3 regions of the Shewanella sp. S1-58-MNA-CIBAN-0166 genome follow, and region 3 is predicted to be linked to each of the others. Evidence: predicted binding sites of a transcription regulator. Region 3 holds the regulator's gene; each other region holds the start of a gene.
The links. The regulator sigma-54, encoded in region 3, starts transcription at its own class of promoters, with help from an activator protein. The targets are predictions, from matches to a motif close to GTTGGCACGNNNNTNGNNT.
Positions count from the first base shown of each region.

Region 1 (5,805 bases), on a different contig from region 3:
TGTAATCCAAGAGTGGCTACCACGATAACTGTCGTCAACGGACAGACAGATAATATAGCGGTATCGAGCTTATCTATCCCTACGTTATTAGAAGGCTTTTCTGGTGCAAAAGTGGGTCAAGCTGAATTATCTAGCGACATTCTTGCGCTGTTATGGCGCGAAAAAGAGCCTTTTTCTGCTGATGCGCTGACATCATTAATGTCGCGCACCATGATTGAGCAGGCGCTTAGCAGTATGACGGCAACGTTGGCTGCAGTATTGTTATTACTTAACCACAAATTAAATACAGCGATTATTCCACAGGAATCAATTTCACCAGAATCCATTTCACAAAAATCAAATTCACAGAAGATTATGGCAGCGGAGCAAGCCGTTTACTTGAGTCAACAATGTTGGGCAAACCGCTTCAGTTCAACAAACAATCCATTAGCCAAATGGCTGAACGAGGAGTGGTTATGCGCAGTTTAATTTTTTGTGACCTGAGTTTTTCAGCTGTGCCAGTGGTCGATTGTGAAGTTGTAAAGTACCAAGCTTGTTTGGCAGCGTTTGGACATGTCACGGTGTTAACTTCTGTGAGCCAAATTGAGCAACGATTACATCAACAAACATTTGATACCTTGTTGATATTAACCGATACATTGCACGCTCAAATCCAAGGACTTATTCAGCGTACATTAACCAGTAAGCCAATGGTGATAGTTGTCAATGCCAAAACATGGCAGCAGACAGCATTAACCGAGTTACTTGATTGCGGTCGCATCACTTTTATTCCTGAGATGTTAAGTGTTAATCGTTTAACCAGTGTCATTAGTTTGGCCCAAGCACGTTTTAATGCTGCGAGTAAAACACTCGCCGAATTTAAGAAACTGGATGATGAAATCCGCAGTATAAAACTACTTAGTCAGGCCAAGCTTATCGTTATGCAGCAAGGGTTCGATGAAACCAAAGCGCACCAGATTATTCAACAACAAGCGATGCAAAAAGGTTTGTCATTAGCTCAAATGTCAGCGCAAATTATTGCTATTGTGACTCAGCATCATGGTAAGTCAAAATCACTAAACACCGCAGTGAACAACGATGGTGCGCCTCACTTTGGTGCGGTTGTGACCAAGATGGACAACAGTAGAGCATTTAGTAAAGGCTGTTGATTTTTTAAGGCTAATAAATCAATAGTTTAAGTCTTTTTTGTAGTTGGCATAGAGCCTGCAAACAATACATATAATGAATAAAGTATCAGATTGACGATAGTGTGAATGGCAGCAATTAACGGGGTCGTTTACCTCAACAATTTATTTTAAAAATTTGGATCTCAACAGGCAATGGCGCCAACTCCTTAAGCGGAGTTGGCGCCATTTTGCTTTTTACGGTCCAAGGCATGAAGGAGTTGGATATGGCAGTCTCAAAACCCAAGTTAGTGGTCGTTGGTAATGGCATGGTTGGTCATCATTTTATTGAGCAAGTGTGCAGTTTAGGTCTCAATAAAACGTTTGATGTGCACGTGTTTGGTGAAGAGCCGCGTCCAGCTTATGACCGAGTGCAGCTGTCAAAATATTTCGAGACCGGTAGCGCCGATCCACTGATGTTAACCAGCGCGCAAGATTATCAAGATTGGGGCATTACGCTTCACTTAAACACACCTATTACGGCAATTGATATTGCCGCCAAAACGGTGACTAGCGCGCAAGGTGATCATTATTCTTATACCCGCTTAGTGCTTGCAACGGGATCATTTCCATTTGTGCCACCGATACAAGGTAACGATCGTGCTCAATGCTTAGTGTATCGCACCATTGAAGATCTTGAATCGATTCAGGCCGCAGCTCAAAACAGTCAAGTTGGGGTGGTTGTTGGTGGTGGACTATTAGGTTTAGAAGCCGCCAATGCCATGATGCAGCTCGGGGTAAAAACACACGTTGTTGAGTTTGCACCACAATTGATGCCCGTTCAGCTAAATGATAAAGCGGGTGAATTACTGTGCAGTAAAATTGAACAGCTCGGCGTGAGTGTACATACTTCAAAAGCCACCACTGCGATTATTGACGGTGAAACGGCAATGCACCGAATGACCTTTAATGATGAGTCTTATCTTGAAACTGACATGATTGTGTTTTCTGCCGGTATTCGTCCACAAGATTCATTAGCTCGAGTTTCAAATATCTGTATCGGTGAACGTGGCGGCATTGAAATTGACGATTACTGTTTAACCTCAGCGCCCGATGTTTATGCCATCGGTGAGTGTGCGTTATGGCAACAAAAAATATTTGGTTTAGTTGCACCTGGTTACCAAATGGCCCGAGTGGTCGCTTCGCATATTGCTTCATTAACATCTAATAGCGTGTCGCAGTCATTTACCGGCGCAGACATGAGTACCAAACTTAAATTATTGGGTGTTGATGTGGCCGCTATTGGTGCTAGCCGTGGTTTTGATAACGCACAGTTTGTTGAGTTATCTGATAACCAAGCGGGTATTTATAAAAAATTATGGTTAGACGAAACCGGTAAATTTTTAAAAGGTGCAGTGCTGATTGGTGATAACAGCGATTACAGCCGCTTGCTCGATAGCTATTTGTCTCAAGACGAGATTGAAGGTTCCGCAGTTGAGTTATTGCTAGCCGGTGCAGAAAACGAAGCCGATTTAAAAGACACTTCTATAGTGTGTTCTTGTCATCAAGTAACCAAGGGCGACATTGTTGAGGCCGTGACCGCCGGCAACCATAAAATAGCTGAGATTAAAGCATGTACTCGTGCGGCATCGGGTTGTGGTGGTTGTGCGCCGTTAGTTCAAAAAATTATTGATCAAACCTTACAAGCTGCAGGACTCGATTTTAATGCCGGAATTTGCGCCCATTTTGATCATGACCGACAAGCCTTGTATCACTTATGCCAAGTCGAAGGCATTAATGATTTTAATACCTTAATCACTCAGCATGGAAAACCTTCAGCTAGTGGTCATACATATGGCTGTGATATTTGTAAACCTGCCGCCGCGTCCATATTTGCTAGCTTACAAAACCAATATGTGTTGAATCAAGATAGCAGTCATGTGCAACTGCAAGACACCAATGATGCTTACTTAGGCAACATCCAAAAAAACGGCACTTACTCTATTGTGCCGCGAGTCGCTGGTGGTGAAATTACCCCAACTAAGCTGATAGCCATGGGCCAAATTGCCCAAGAATATGACCTCTATACCAAAATAACCGGTGGCCAACGTATTGATATGTTTGGCGCAACGTTATCGCAGCTACCCGAAATTTGGAAAAAACTCATTGATGCTGGTTTTGAAACAGGCCATGCCTACGGTAAATCATTGCGCACGGTAAAATCCTGTGTTGGCAGCACTTGGTGTCGTTACGGGGTGCAAGACGCCGTTGGTTTCGCGATTGATTTAGAAAACCGTTACAAGGGCTTACGCAGTCCACATAAATTAAAATTTGCTGTGTCTGGATGTACTCGTGAATGTGCTGAAGCACAAAGCAAAGATATTGGCATTATCGCAACCGACAAAGGTTGGAACTTGTATGTTGCTGGCAATGGCGGTATGCGCCCCCGTCATGGTGATTTGTTTGCCACTGATTTATCCACTGAAGATCTCTATAAATATATCGATCGCATTTTGATGTTCTATGTCAAAACTGCAGACAAATTACAACGAACCTCGACTTGGATGGATTCATTAGAAGGTGGTCTAGCGTATTTAAAATCAGTCGTTATTGACGATGCATTGGGGATTAACTCGACCTTAGAGCAGCAGATGGACCATATTGCCGCGACATACCAATGTGAGTGGAAAACCAGCCTTGAACAACCGGCCTTTTTGGCGCGCTTTAATGAGTTTGTTAATCCAAATGATGCGCCAGAAGCAGATACCAGTGCTTACCAACGAATTCGTGAGCAACGTTTCCCGAGTGTTAAAGACGCAGGGGCAGGAACGATAGCTATTAACGATATTACAGACGATGCAGCACAACTCGCTGTGGAGGAATTAGCATGATTTGGGTCAATGTGTGTAGCGAAGCAAGCATGCCAAAAGGCACCGGAATAGCGGCTTGGGTAGCAGGACGTGCGGTTGCCATTTTCAATTTAGGGGATGACGGTTTATTTGCCCTTGATAATGTAGATCCTGCCAGTGGTGTGAGTTTATTGTCCCGAGGACTTATTTGTGAAATCGATGGTGAGCTTTGTGTTGCTTCGCCGCTTTATAAACAACATTACCGCTTGGATAGCGGACGTTGTATTGAAAATGTTGATTTAGTGGTTAAACCATTCGAAATTAAAACTGAACAAGGCAATGTTTTTGTCTTGGCTCAGTCATAAAGGGGTGCAATATGAGTGCTGAAAAATTTAATATTTTCTGTTTCCACGGCAAGATGAAAATCATGCATTTAAGTTGGATGGCGTTTTTTATCACCTTTGTTGTGTGGTTTAACGCAGCGCCACTTGTTAGCGTGATCGCCGACAGTTTAGGGCTGACTAAATCACAAATTAAGACCTTGTTGATCCTCAATGTGGCATTAACAATCCCGGCGCGGATTATCATTGGTATGGTAACCGACAAATATGGTCCAAGGATCACCTATTCTGCCTTATTGGGTATCTGTTCAATCCCTTGTTTTATGTTTGCGGTAGCCGACACTTTTGAGCAGTTAGCCTTAGCCCGATTTCTGATTGGCTTTATTGGTGCTGGTTTTGTGGTTGGTATCCGTATGGTGAGTGAATGGTTTCCGGCAAAAGAGTTAGGTACAGCAGAAGGCATTTATGGCGGATGGGGTAACTTTGGTTCAGCTGCAGCAGCCTTTACGTTACCTGCTGTTGCACTTGCTTTTGGTGGCCCAGACGGATGGCGCTATGCCATTGGCATTACCGGCTTAATGAGTTTGTTGTTTGCATTTGTTTATTACTTCAATGTGACCGATACCCCAAAAGGTTCGACTTACTTTAAGCCCAAAAAGGGCGGCGGCTTAGAAGTGACCAGTAAAAGTGACTATGTGTTACTGATCATTATGAAGGTGCCAATGTATGCCACGCTAGCGCTGTTAGGTTGGAAACTGTCTCCAGCAGGTGTGAGTATGTTTACTCAAGATGCAACCTACCTTATTTATCTTGGGTTGGTGGTGGTGTTCTTGTTCGATTTTTACCAAACATACCAAGTGAATAAACATTTGTTTTCAATGGAAGTACCTGAGTTTGAACGCTATCAATTTAAGCAAGTTGCTGTATTGAATGTGCTGTATTTCACTACATTTGGCTCTGAGCTTGCCGTGGTATCTATGTTGCCATTATTTTTTGCAGAAACGTTCGAGCTTGGCATGGCACAAGCGGGTATGTTGGCATCAAGCTATGCCTTTATGAATTTAATGTCTCGTCCTGGCGGTGGCTGGTTAAGTGATAAGTTTGGTCGTAAAACCACCTTGTTAATATTAACGGCAGGGTTAGCGATTGGTTATTTGTCGGTAGCACAAATCGACTCGTCATGGTCATTACCTTTGGCTGTCGCAGTCGTTATGGCATGTTCATTCTTTGTTCAAGGTGGCGAAGGGGCTGTGTTTGCTGCTGTGCCGCTGATTAAGCGTCGCTTAACAGGGCAAATAGCGGGTATGACAGGGGCTTATGGTAACGTCGGTGCAGTGTTTTTCTTAACCGTATATTCTATCGTATCCACTCAAATTTTCTTTTATGTGATTGCGATAAGTGCCGTATTTGGTTTTGTGACATTATTTTTTATGAAAGAACCCAAAGGTCATATTGCTGAAGTAAACGATCAAGGCGAAGTCACTTTAATCAGCGTAAGTTAGTGCTCGAGTA
Region 1 is NZ_JBEOPN010000016.1:42,715-48,519, reverse strand. It holds gene AAEY99_RS11420 (glycosyl transferase) at 1-468, shown strand, start outside; gene AAEY99_RS11415 (ANTAR domain-containing response regulator) at 456-1,148, shown strand; gene nirB (nitrite reductase large subunit NirB) at 1,391-3,994, shown strand; gene nirD (nitrite reductase small subunit NirD) at 3,991-4,317, shown strand; gene AAEY99_RS11400 (NarK family nitrate/nitrite MFS transporter) at 4,329-5,795, shown strand.
Region 1: nirB (nitrite reductase large subunit NirB) is a predicted target of sigma-54. The motif match lies at 1,191-1,209, and genes of this name have one in related genera.

Region 2 (5,805 bases), on a different contig from region 3:
ATACCGGCGCTATCTCTACTGAAAGCTCTGAGATAAAAGGGGTGATCAGTACACCATCAGCAATTGAAACGATTACGGTAAGGGTTGAAGACGAGTCGGGTCAGCTTATTAAGAGCTTTAATGTCGACGGCAGTAAAGGCGGCAATGTTGATGTGACTTGGGATGGTCTAGATAAAAGTGGTAACCCAGCTAAAGCGGGTAATTATGCCATTAAGGCCAGTGGTAAAGTCGATGGAACGTCGGAGGATTTAGCCGTATCGACTTATGCTCATGTTACCAGTGTGTCATTAGGCACTGTAGCAACAGGAGCAATTTTGAATTTGCGTGGAGTAGGTGGAATTAAGTTATCTGACGTACTCGCAGTATCTGAAACATAGTACGGCTAACAACGAACCGTTAGTTGTCATCATAAATGAATTAATTGTGAGAGGTGTAATATGTCATTTAACATCGCATTGAGTGGTATCGCTGCCGCGCAAAAAGATTTAAATACAACCGCGAATAACATCGCTAACGTCAATACTATTGGTTTTAAAGAGTCTCGAGCTGAATTTGCTGACGTTTACGCCAATTCAATTTTTTCTAACAGTAAAACGGCTGTAGGTGGTGGTACAACTACTACACAAGTTGCGCAGCAGTTTCATCAAGGTAGCTTGCAATTTACCAGTAACTCATTGGATATGGCGATCAGTGGTGGTGGCTTCTTTGTTACCTCTTCTGAATTAGGTTCGCAAGATCAGTCATATACCCGTGCGGGTGCGTTTAAAGTTGATTCGGCCAATTATATGGTTGACTCAGCAGGGAATTTTTTACAAGGTTTCCCGGTGGATGAAGACGGTAACTCAACCTCGGTGAGTTTAACCACAACCCAACCAATTAAGATCCCTGACACGGCGGGTAGCCCAGTACAAACCGGAAATGTTGGTTTGCAGATGAATCTTAATGTTGGTGAAACAGCATTAGATCCAGCTAATTTTGATCCTGCTGATTCTGATACATTTAATAATTCTACCTCAGTGACGATTTATGATTCCTTAGGTGAGTCGCATATTATGACCACCTACTTTGTTAAGCCAACGAACGGTTCATATACAGGCGAAAGTAATTGGGTGGCATTTTATGCAGTTGATGGTGACCCTGTGGATGTAGCAAGTGGCGCAGGGACTTATAATACCGATAGTGATGGAGATGGTGCCGGTGGTGGTGCTGGTGATGTAGCTGGTACCGCATCAGCTGCCAACCCTAGTGGTGTTGGCACATGGTCAGGTGCTGTGCTTAAATTTAACTCAGTTGGAGCTTATACTGGCAGTAGCCCTGGTACTATTACCACTGAAGCACTAGGTGCTGGTGGTGCGGGTGCTTTAGGTCCTGGCGCCGATGGAGCTCAAACCCTTACGATAAAATTTAATAATCCGACTCAATATGCTTCTCCATTTGAAGTGACTGAATTGACTCAAGATGGTATTACCGTGGGCCGATTAACCAATGTAGGTATTGGTTCAGATGGTTTAATTACCGCCAGTTACAGTAATGGCTCAACGGTTCCGTTATCACGTGTGGCATTAGTGCGTTTTGCTAACGAGCAAGGTATGACTCAAGTGGGTAATACGTCTTGGAAAGCCAGTATCGATTCGGGCCCAGCATTAGCCGGAGAAGCCAATAGCGGTACATTTGGTAGTATTCGTTCATCTGCGCTTGAGCAATCAAACGTTGATTTAACCACAGAGCTGGTTGATTTAATCTCGGCTCAGCGTAACTTCCAGGCTAACTCGCGTACGCTTGAAGTCAACAACACCTTAAATCAAACCATATTACAAATCCGCTAAGATTACGTTTACCTTATCAATTTATGTTTACGTGATAATAGGTGTTGCCGTTTACGGCAACACCTTGCCTTTATCCTTGTTATTGTTACTCCTCGCTACTCCTTGTTATTACCTCACTAGTGTTGATAGATGCTTTTTTGACACTCACGCGTTATTCGTTAATTTTATTGATTAACCGATTCATGTAGTTACCTCCTTACAACACAACTTAAAACTCATTGGCATGATGCTTGCTTATTCTGTTTATATAGTATTTTTGCAGAAAGTTTGACGGAGCAAAAAATGGACAAATTTCTTTATATTGCCATGAGTGGCGCAAAGCAGGGGATGAATGCCCTAGCAGTGAGTGCGAACAATCTTGCTAATGCCAATACTGATGGATTTAAAGCTGACATGGTCCAAGCCCGTTCAATGCAGGCATTTGGTGAAGGCTTGCCTACACGGGTGTTTTCGATGATGGAAAGCCCAGGCAGTAATTTTAACGGTGGTCCGATTAAAACCACTGGTCGTGACCTTGATATTGCGGTTAAGGGTGATGGCTGGCTTGCAGTGCAAGCGGCAGATGGTTCTGAAGGATACACCCGTGCGGGCAGTTTAAAAATTGACAGTACAGGTTTGTTGTTAAATAGCAGTAACCGCCCGGTAATGGGAGCTTCGGGTCCTATTGTGTTACCCATTCCGGTTGAGAAAATAGAAATTTCCGCCAACGGTATTATTTCAGTACGTCCGCAAGGAGCAACCGCGGAAGTGATAGAAGAGGTCGCGAGGATTAAATTAGTTAATCCTGGTAACGAAAACCTAATGCGCGGTGAAGATGGTTTGTTTCGCTTAACTGCGGGTGGCAATGCACCAAATGACCCCGGCGTTCAAGTTGAAAGCGGCGCGGTTGAAGGCAGTAATGTGAACTCAGTGCATGAAATGGTCGCCATGATTGATATTCAACGTCAATACGAAATGCAAGTCAAAATGATGAAGAACGCTGAAGAAATTGATCGGGCGTCCACTTCCTTGATGAGAATTAGTTAGGAGTAATTATTATGCATCCAGCGTTATGGATAAGTAAAACCGGTGTCGATGCCCAGCAAACTAATATTGCCGTTATTTCAAATAACGTGGCCAACGCCAGTACTGTCGGATTTAAGAAAAGTCGTGCGGTATTTGAAGACTTACTTTATCAAACGGTTAATCAAGCCGGTGGCATTAGCTCAGACAACAGCAAGTTACCCAATGGTTTAAACATTGGTGCGGGTACTAAAGTTGTTGCTACCCAAAAAATGTTTACCCAAGGCAACATGCTGACTACCGATAACTCATTAGATTTAATGATTGAAGGTTCGGGCTTTTTTGAAGTGCAAATGCCAGATGGCACAGCAGCCTACACGCGTAATGGCCAGTTCAGCTTAGATGATACTGGTCAGATTGTAACCCCGGGTTCAGGTTATGTGGTGCAACCGCCAATTACCATCCCGGATGATTCCACCAGTATTACGGTATCGGCATCGGGCGAAGTGTCAGTGCAAACCCCTGGTACCGCAGCCAGTCAAGTTATTGGCCAGTTAACCATGACCGATTTTATTAATCCGGCAGGTTTAGACCCGTTAGGACAAAACTTGTATACCGAAACGGGTGCAAGTGGCACACCTATTCAAGGTACAGCGTCGCAAGACGGCTTAGGTTCTATTCGCCAAGGAGCACTAGAAACGTCTAACGTGAATGTAACAGAAGAGTTGGTCAACCTTATTCAAGGTCAACGTATTTACGAGATGAACTCTAAAGTTATCTCAGCAGTTGATCAGATGCTGTCTTATATTAATCAGAATCTCTAAGGAGCTAACATGATTAAATACATTGCGTTAGCCTCAGTAGTGTTATTGGCTGGCTGTAGTTCTACTGCCAAGAAACCGATTGCTGATGACCCATTTTATGCGCCGGTATACCCAGATACCGTTCCGACGCAGGTGGCGCCAACGGGATCTATTTATCTTGATAGCCAAGCATCAAGCTTGTATTCCGATATTCGTGCGCATCGCGTCGGCGACATTATTACCGTGACCTTAAAAGAGTCCACTCAAGCGTCGAAAAGTGCCAATAACGAAATCAAAAAAGGCTCAGATTTAAGTGTAGAGCCCATTTATGCAGGCGGTAAAAATATTTCCATCAGTGGTGTCCCAATTGATTTGGGTTACTCCGACAGCATGAATACCAAGCGCGAGTCTGACGCCGATCAATCTAACAGTTTAGATGGCAGTATTTCGGCCAATATCATCCAAGTGCTCAGTAACGGCAACTTGGTGATCCGCGGTGAAAAATGGATTTCTATTAACAACGGTGATGAGTTTATTCGTGTCACCGGAATGATCCGCAGCGAAGACATTAATCCAGACAATACAATCGATTCGACTCGAGTGGCTAACGCTCGTATTCAGTATAGCGGTACCGGTACGTTTGCTGACTCCCAAAAAGTCGGTTGGCTGAGTTCATTCTTTATGAGTGACTGGTGGCCTTTTTAAGGAGTAATGCATGAAAATTAAACTGATTACGTCGGCTGTATCGATAGTCGCATCAATAATAATGCTAACCGCACCTGCACATGCAGAACGGATTAAAGACATCGCCAGTATTCAAGGGGTGCGAAGTAACCAATTAATCGGTTATGGCTTGGTGGTCGGTTTGCCAGGTACTGGGGAGAAAACCCGTTATACCGAACAAACCTTCAGAACCATGCTCAAAAATTTCGGCATTAATTTACCAGACTCTGTTCGTCCTAATTCAAAGAACGTCGCTGTCGTTGCGGTGCATGCCGAAATGCCTGCCTTTATTAAACCGGGTCAAAATCTTGACATTACCGTGTCCAGTTTAGGCGAAGCAAAAAGTTTACGTGGCGGTACTTTATTACAAACCTTCCTAAAAGGGGTCGATGGCAATGTGTATGCCATTGCTCAGGGCAGTTTAATTGTCAGTGGTTTTAGTGCCGAAGGGCTCGATGGCTCATTGGTGATTCAAAATACCCCTACGGTTGGCCGCATCCCAGGTGGTGCCATTGTTGAGCGCAGCGTTATTAGCCCATTTGCTAGCGGTGATTACCTTACGTTTAATTTACGTCGCTCTGATTTTTCGACTGCTAAACGCACCGCAGATGCGATTAACGATTTACTGGGTCCAGACATGGCAAAGGCCATTGACGCTACTTCTATTCAAGTGAGCGCGCCACGCGATGCATCACAGCGGGTGTCGTTTTTATCGGTATTAGAAAACATTGAAGTTATACCAGCAGAAGAATCAGCCAAAGTGATTGTTAACTCACGTACCGGCACCATTGTGGTTGGCCAAAACGTCAAGTTATTACCCGCAGCTGTCACTCACGGCGGATTAACTGTCACCATTGCTGAAGCCACACAAGTGTCACAACCCAACGCATTAGCGGGTGGTGAAACGGTTGTTACTACAAACAGTACGATTGATGTGTCAGAAAAAGATCGTCGTATGTTTATGTTTAATCCAGGTACCACACTAGACGAACTCGTAAGAGCCGTGAATTTAGTGGGCGCAGCACCATCAGACGTACTTGCCATACTCGAAGCGTTAAAGATGGCAGGCGCTTTGCATGGTGAACTTATCATCATCTAATAATTGTCGGAATGACTATGGAAAAGTTGTCAGCTTCATCGAACTTTCTGGATCTAGGAGGACTAGATTCACTTCGTGTCCAAGCCCAGAAAGACGAGAAGGGGGCACTTAAAGAAGCAGCAAAGCAATTTGAAGGTATTTTTATTCAAATGCTGATGAAAAGCATGCGAGATGCTAATGCCGCGTTTAAGTCAGACAATCCAATGAACAGTGAAACTACTGCATTTTTTGAACAAATGCGCGATCAGCAAATGTCAGTCGATTTATCTAATAAAGGCATGTTGGGCTTGGCTGAGATGATGGTGCAGCAACTAGACCCAGATGATAGCCCCATTACGCCAGCTTCAGTATT
Region 2 is NZ_JBEOPN010000018.1:4,454-10,258, reverse strand. It holds gene flgD (flagellar hook assembly protein FlgD) at 1-377, shown strand, start outside; gene flgE (flagellar hook protein FlgE) at 438-1,826, shown strand; gene flgF (flagellar basal-body rod protein FlgF) at 2,109-2,852, shown strand; gene flgG (flagellar basal-body rod protein FlgG) at 2,864-3,652, shown strand; gene flgH (flagellar basal body L-ring protein FlgH) at 3,662-4,336, shown strand; gene AAEY99_RS12120 (flagellar basal body P-ring protein FlgI) at 4,347-5,453, shown strand; gene flgJ (flagellar assembly peptidoglycan hydrolase FlgJ) at 5,471-5,805, shown strand, end outside.
Region 2: flgF (flagellar basal-body rod protein FlgF) is a predicted target of sigma-54. The motif match lies at 2,044-2,062, and genes of this name have one in related genera.

Region 3 (5,805 bases):
ATTCAATGCGATTAAAAAATTAACAAGATTCATCAAATTTAGCATTAATGAGATCACACACTGCGTTTAATGCCACTTCAGCATCTGGGCCTTGAGCTGTCACCGTAATCATTTTACCGATACCACTTTCAAGCATTAATAGCCCAAGTACGCTAGCTGCGCTGGCGTTTTTTTCGCCTTGAGTTAAGGTGATGTTAGCATCAAAATCCGCCGCTAACATCGCGAGTTTTGTGGCGGCACGGGCGTGTAACCCCAATTTATTTGAAATGGTCACTTGGCGTTCAAGTTTGATCATTGACGCGATCCTATGCTCACTTAGTTATTAGTATCACTGATATTTAATTCTCTGTGGCGAGCATTAACCGTGTGTTTACTGCCTTGTCGAAATCGTTTTGCTAATTGATCTGCAATATATACCGAACGGTGCTGACCACCAGTACAACCAATCGCGATGGTAAGGTAACTGCGATTGTTACGTTCTAAATGCGGCATCCAAGTTTCAAATAGGTTTTCAATTTGCCAAATAAATTTATTAACTAATGGCTGACGACCTAAAAATTCTTGTACGGGCTCGTCTAAACCCGTAAATGGACGCAGTTCTATTTCCCAATGTGGGTTGGGTAAAAAGCGTACATCAAACATAAAATCTGCTTCTGTCGGCATGCCGTGTTTAAAGCCAAAAGATTCAAAGTTAATCACTAACTCTTTATCAACACTGCCTAATAATATTTGCCTAACTTGGTCGCTTAATTCGTAGATATTTAGCGCAGAAGTGTCGATATAGTGATCAACAATTTTTGCGATAGGCTCAAGTAAACGGCCTTCTAGTTTTATCGCTTCTTGCAGTGAAATATGATTTTTAGATAACGGGTGTAATCGACGTGTTTCGCTGTAACGTTTAAGCAATACTTTGTCATTGGAATTTAAAAAGAAACTGATAATTTCAGTGTCATTTTGAAGTAGTGCCAATTGGTCTTGAAGCACTTTACCTTGTTCTGCAATGTTACGAACATCAACGCTAATCGCAACCAAATCATTACTGCCTTTAAGCTGGGCTAATAATGTGCCAATGAGTGGTAAAGGCAAATTATCAACACAATAATATCCTAGGTCTTCTAATACTCTCAGGGCAACGGATTTCCCTGAGCCTGAACGTCCCGATACTATAACTAGTTTCATGCAGTAATAACCTGATAAAGTTCTGTTGCGTCGTGAGTTTTACGAAGCTGTTTCAATATTTGCTTATCGCTTAACTTTTGGGCCATGCTCGATAACGTGCCTAAATGTTGTTGGCACTGGTCTGCAGGGACTAACAAAGCAAATAAAAGATCCACGGGTTGCTTATCGATTGCATCAAAGGCAATGGCTTCTTCACATTTAATAAATATCGCGATAGGGTGATCGATGGTCGTTAATCTACCATGAGGTATCGCAATGCCATTTCCTATACCTGTGCTACCCATTTTCTCTCTCGCTAACAGGCTTTCAAAAACCTCTTGCGAAGACAGGGTTGGGTACTGGGCAGCGACTAAATTGCTGATGAGTTCCAGTACTTTTTTCTTACTGCCCGGTGTGGCACAGGTAGTGCATTCCGGCTGCAGAATGGTACAAAGTTCCATCGTTAGTGTTTTGTATTCTTCTCTTTGTGTTTAATTACCTGACGGTCGAGTTTATCGATCAGGGCGTCTATTGCAGCATACATATCAGTACTTTCTGACATTGCAAAAATTTCTGCGCCATTAATGTTGATTTTGGCTTCTGCTTTTTGTTGTAATTTTTCTACATTGAGCACAACGTGTACATTATGGATCTGATCGAAGTGTCGTTCAAGCTTTGAAAATTTACTGTGGATGTATTCACGTAAAGATTCTGTTATTTCGACATGACGTCCAGTCAGACTTATTTGCATAAAAAATCCTCCATTGCCTAGTAGGTTATAAACTCTTACGTTGGTTTGAGGGCGGGATCATCATTGCTTCACGGTATTTTGCTATCGTACGACGAGCAACGTTTATGCCCTGTTCTGCCAGAAGCTGAGCCATTTTACTGTCACTCAGTGGTTTTTTCTGGTTTTCTGCGGCAACCAGCTTTTTGATAAAAGCACGAATGGCCGTTGATGAGCATTCCCCGCCATCGTCAGTACTGACATGGCTAGAGAAGAAGTATTTTAGTTCAAATAATCCTCGAGGGGTGTGCATATATTTTTGTGTGGTGACTCGTGAAATGGTCGATTCATGCATTTCTACGGCTTCAGCGATATCATTGAGCACCATAGGCTTCATGGCTTCTTCGCCATATTCAAAAAAGCCTTGCTGAAATTGCACAATGCAATTTGCCACTTTAAGTAAAGTATCATTACGGCTTTCAATACTTTTAATAAACCATTTAGCCTCTTGCAGATGGCCTCGAATAAATTGACTATCCGACGGGTTTTTACTGCCTCTAGCCATGGCCGCGTATTGTTGATTAACACCAATTTTAGGCATGTTGTCTGGGTTTAACTCTACTACCCAACGGCCATTTTTCTTTAATACTGTGACATCGGGAATCACGTATTCATCATCCATGGGGGTAATTAATAAGCCCGGACGAGGATTGAGTGTCTGGATTAAAGTGATTGCGTCACGTAACTCATTTTCTTTTAGTTTTGTTTTACGCATCAATAATCTGAAATCACGGCCAGCAATTAACTCTAAATAGCCTTTAATTAACAAACGGGCATTATCGATATGGGGTGTGTCGTTAGAGTATTGCGCTAATTGAATAAATAGGCATTCACTTAAATCACGTGCAGCAACACCCACAGGGTCAAAGTGTTGAACGCGTTTTAATACCGCTTCAACCTCATCGAGTTCCACATTTTCATCACCCATGGCTTCGAGAATATCTTCGGTACTTTGGGTTAAATAACCGCGTTCATCAATGGCATCAATAATGGCGGTGGCAATGGCGAGATCGGTGTCTGAAAATGGAGTGAGATTTTTTTGCCATTCTAAGTGTTCGTACAAACCTTCGGTGGTTTCACCTTGAAAGGGCATGTCGTCATCGCGCATGCTTGCACTGCCCGAACCTGACATAGGTGAGGCTGTGTATACTTCATCCCATGTGGTATCCATGGCTAAATCATCCATGGTTTCTTTGGTCATGGATTCTGTTATGTCGACGGTGGAAGTGTCTTTTTCGACATTAACAATACTGTTGTCACTAAAGTCTGTATCCGCTTGGTCGCGGTTTTCTTTTAAGGAGTCTTTTGCTTCAGAAAACTCATCTTCTATTTCAAGCAATGGATTTGAATCTAATGCTTGTTGGATTTCCTGCTGTAGCTCCAATGACGATAATTGCAGTAAGCGAATGGCTTGCTGCAATTGTGGGGTCATGGTTAAGTGTTGACCCATTTTAAGTTGGAGTGACGCTTTCATTTACCGCTTATCCCTAGATGATTTTCCATAAAAATGACAATCTCGAACTGTAATGGATTGCCATAAACATCAATGACATTTAACGTTGTTTAGGTATCGTTCAATGAAATGAGTTAGCTAGACTAAAAGGCCAGTAAAGTAACTATAGCTTGAATTGTTCACCTAAGTACACAGCTCGAACTTGTTGATTACTTAATATCTCATCAGGTGTGCCTTCGGCAATTAAATTACCCTGGCTGACGATATAGGCTCGCTCACAAACGTCTAGCGTTTCACGTACGTTATGGTCGGTAATTAATACCCCTAAACCGCGATTTTTAAGTTGTTGGATGATTTTTTTAATGTCGATGACCGAAATAGGATCAACACCAGCAAAGGGCTCATCAAGCAAAATAAATTTTGGATTAGCAGCTAAAGCGCGCGCAATTTCAACTCGACGACGTTCGCCACCCGATAACGACATACCTTGGCTGTCGCGTATGTGAGTAATGTGGAACTCTTCGAGTAGATGCTCAAGTTGCTCAATACGTTGGTCTGTGCTGAGCTCCTTGCGAGTTTGTAGTACGGCCATTATGTTGTCGTAAACGGTAAGCTTGCGGAAAATACTGGCTTCTTGTGGTAAGTAACCTATACCTTTGCGGGCGCGCAAATGCATTGGATCGGCAGTAAGGTCGTCATCGTCAATCAATATTCGGCCTTTATCGCTTTTTACTAAGCCGACAACCATATAAAAGGTGGTGGTTTTGCCTGCACCATTGGGGCCTAAAAGACCGACAATTTGGCCTGTTTTAACCGTTAAACTCACATCTTTAACAACTTGACGAGCTTTATAGCTTTTAGCTAGATTTTCAGCGGTTAAGGTAATTTGGGTCATGGTTTGATCTGCTTGTTAACAGGAATTTCAGGGAGTTTTTGCTTTGGCGCCGACTCGTCTTGGAAATTCTCTGGTTGAATGATGGTGATTACCCGATCTTGCCCTGTACCAGTACTTTCGGCAATCAGCTCTTGAGCACTGATGTTGTACTTGATTTTATTACCGGTAACCTGGCTACCTGATTGATCAAGTTTGGCGTTGCCAGTCAATGTGAGTGTAGTGGTGGCAAGGTCATAGCTAATTTCGTTAGCACTTGCGGTACCAATTTTACCGTCATCTAATTCTTGTGAAAATGTAGCCGGGGTGCCAGTAGCAATTAATCTCTTACTGGTGGTGTTTTCAGGGGTAAACGCCCGTAACTGATCTGCATTGATATTAATCGTGCCTTGGACAATCGTTACCGGACCATTAAAAACAATTTGATTATTCTTAATGTCGGCAGACTGACTGACTGAAGCGATTTTCAATTCTTGTTTCAGATCCCCTTGTTTCGCTATGGCAGGCAAACTCAATATACAAAGTATGCTACTTAATAACATAACATTGGCGCGAGTGTGGAGACGATTAATGTGGCTCATATGTTCCTTCTACCTGGCTTAGTAGCGATAATTTTTGCGAATTCAAGTCAGCATGTAGGCCTAAACCTTGAATAATAAACCCTTTACCTTTGATGTACACCATCTCTTGTGAGGATCCTATCATAGTGGTTAAATCCACCGTAATAGCTTGGGTACTCAGTGACTGCAGGGGTTCTTCTATATCAATGGCATCAATAATAACATTATTTTCTAATGTGACTTTGCTGGTATTTTTATTCAATTGCCCACGGTCTGCACTTAATTGCCATTGTGCTTTACCGTTTTCAGGGTAAATGAGGTAAATAGGTTTGGTAAAGTGAGTGATGTCACTTGAGGCGTAATGCTCCATGTGTTCGGCGCTGACTCGACTTTCGACGAAACCTAGTTGATTGAATTCTGTAGTGCGTAGGTTATCTGCAACAAAATCTGGGCGCTCAATACCGCGTATTTGTACCGCATCCATTTCACTGCGTTTTACTTGTGCTTGCCAGTACAATATAAAAGCAAGCCCAAAAAAAGCAATAATACCTAGCGTGACTCTACTCATATACTCATACCATGAGCACTGGCAAATTTATCTTGGCTTAATAGTAATAAATCGGTGAGTTCACGCAGTGCGCCGTGGCCACCATTGAGGGTGGTTGTCATATGGCACTGTTGTTTGACAAACGGATGACCATCACCGACACAAACGGCTAGTCCTACGGCTTTCATTACTGGTAGGTCTACCATGTCATCGCCAATGTAAGCCACTTCATCAGCAGTCACATTATAGAGCGACAATAATTGCTCAAAAGGCTCAAATTTATTATCAATACCTTGATAAATATGTGTTACACCTAATGCCGTCATGCGGTTTTCAACAATCTTGGATTTACGTCCTGTTATCACGGCAACATGGATACCACTGGTAAGCAAAGAACGCACACCATAA
Region 3 is NZ_JBEOPN010000029.1:56,195-61,999, reverse strand. It holds gene AAEY99_RS16575 (HPr family phosphocarrier protein) at 20-295, opposite strand; gene rapZ (RNase adapter RapZ) at 316-1,179, opposite strand; gene ptsN (PTS IIA-like nitrogen regulatory protein PtsN) at 1,176-1,619, opposite strand; gene hpf (ribosome hibernation promoting factor) at 1,622-1,909, opposite strand; gene AAEY99_RS16555 (RNA polymerase factor sigma-54) at 1,935-3,419, opposite strand; gene lptB (LPS export ABC transporter ATP-binding protein) at 3,562-4,293, opposite strand; gene lptA (lipopolysaccharide transport periplasmic protein LptA) at 4,290-4,871, opposite strand; gene lptC (LPS export ABC transporter periplasmic protein LptC) at 4,858-5,418, opposite strand; gene kdsC (3-deoxy-manno-octulosonate-8-phosphatase KdsC) at 5,415-5,805, opposite strand, start outside.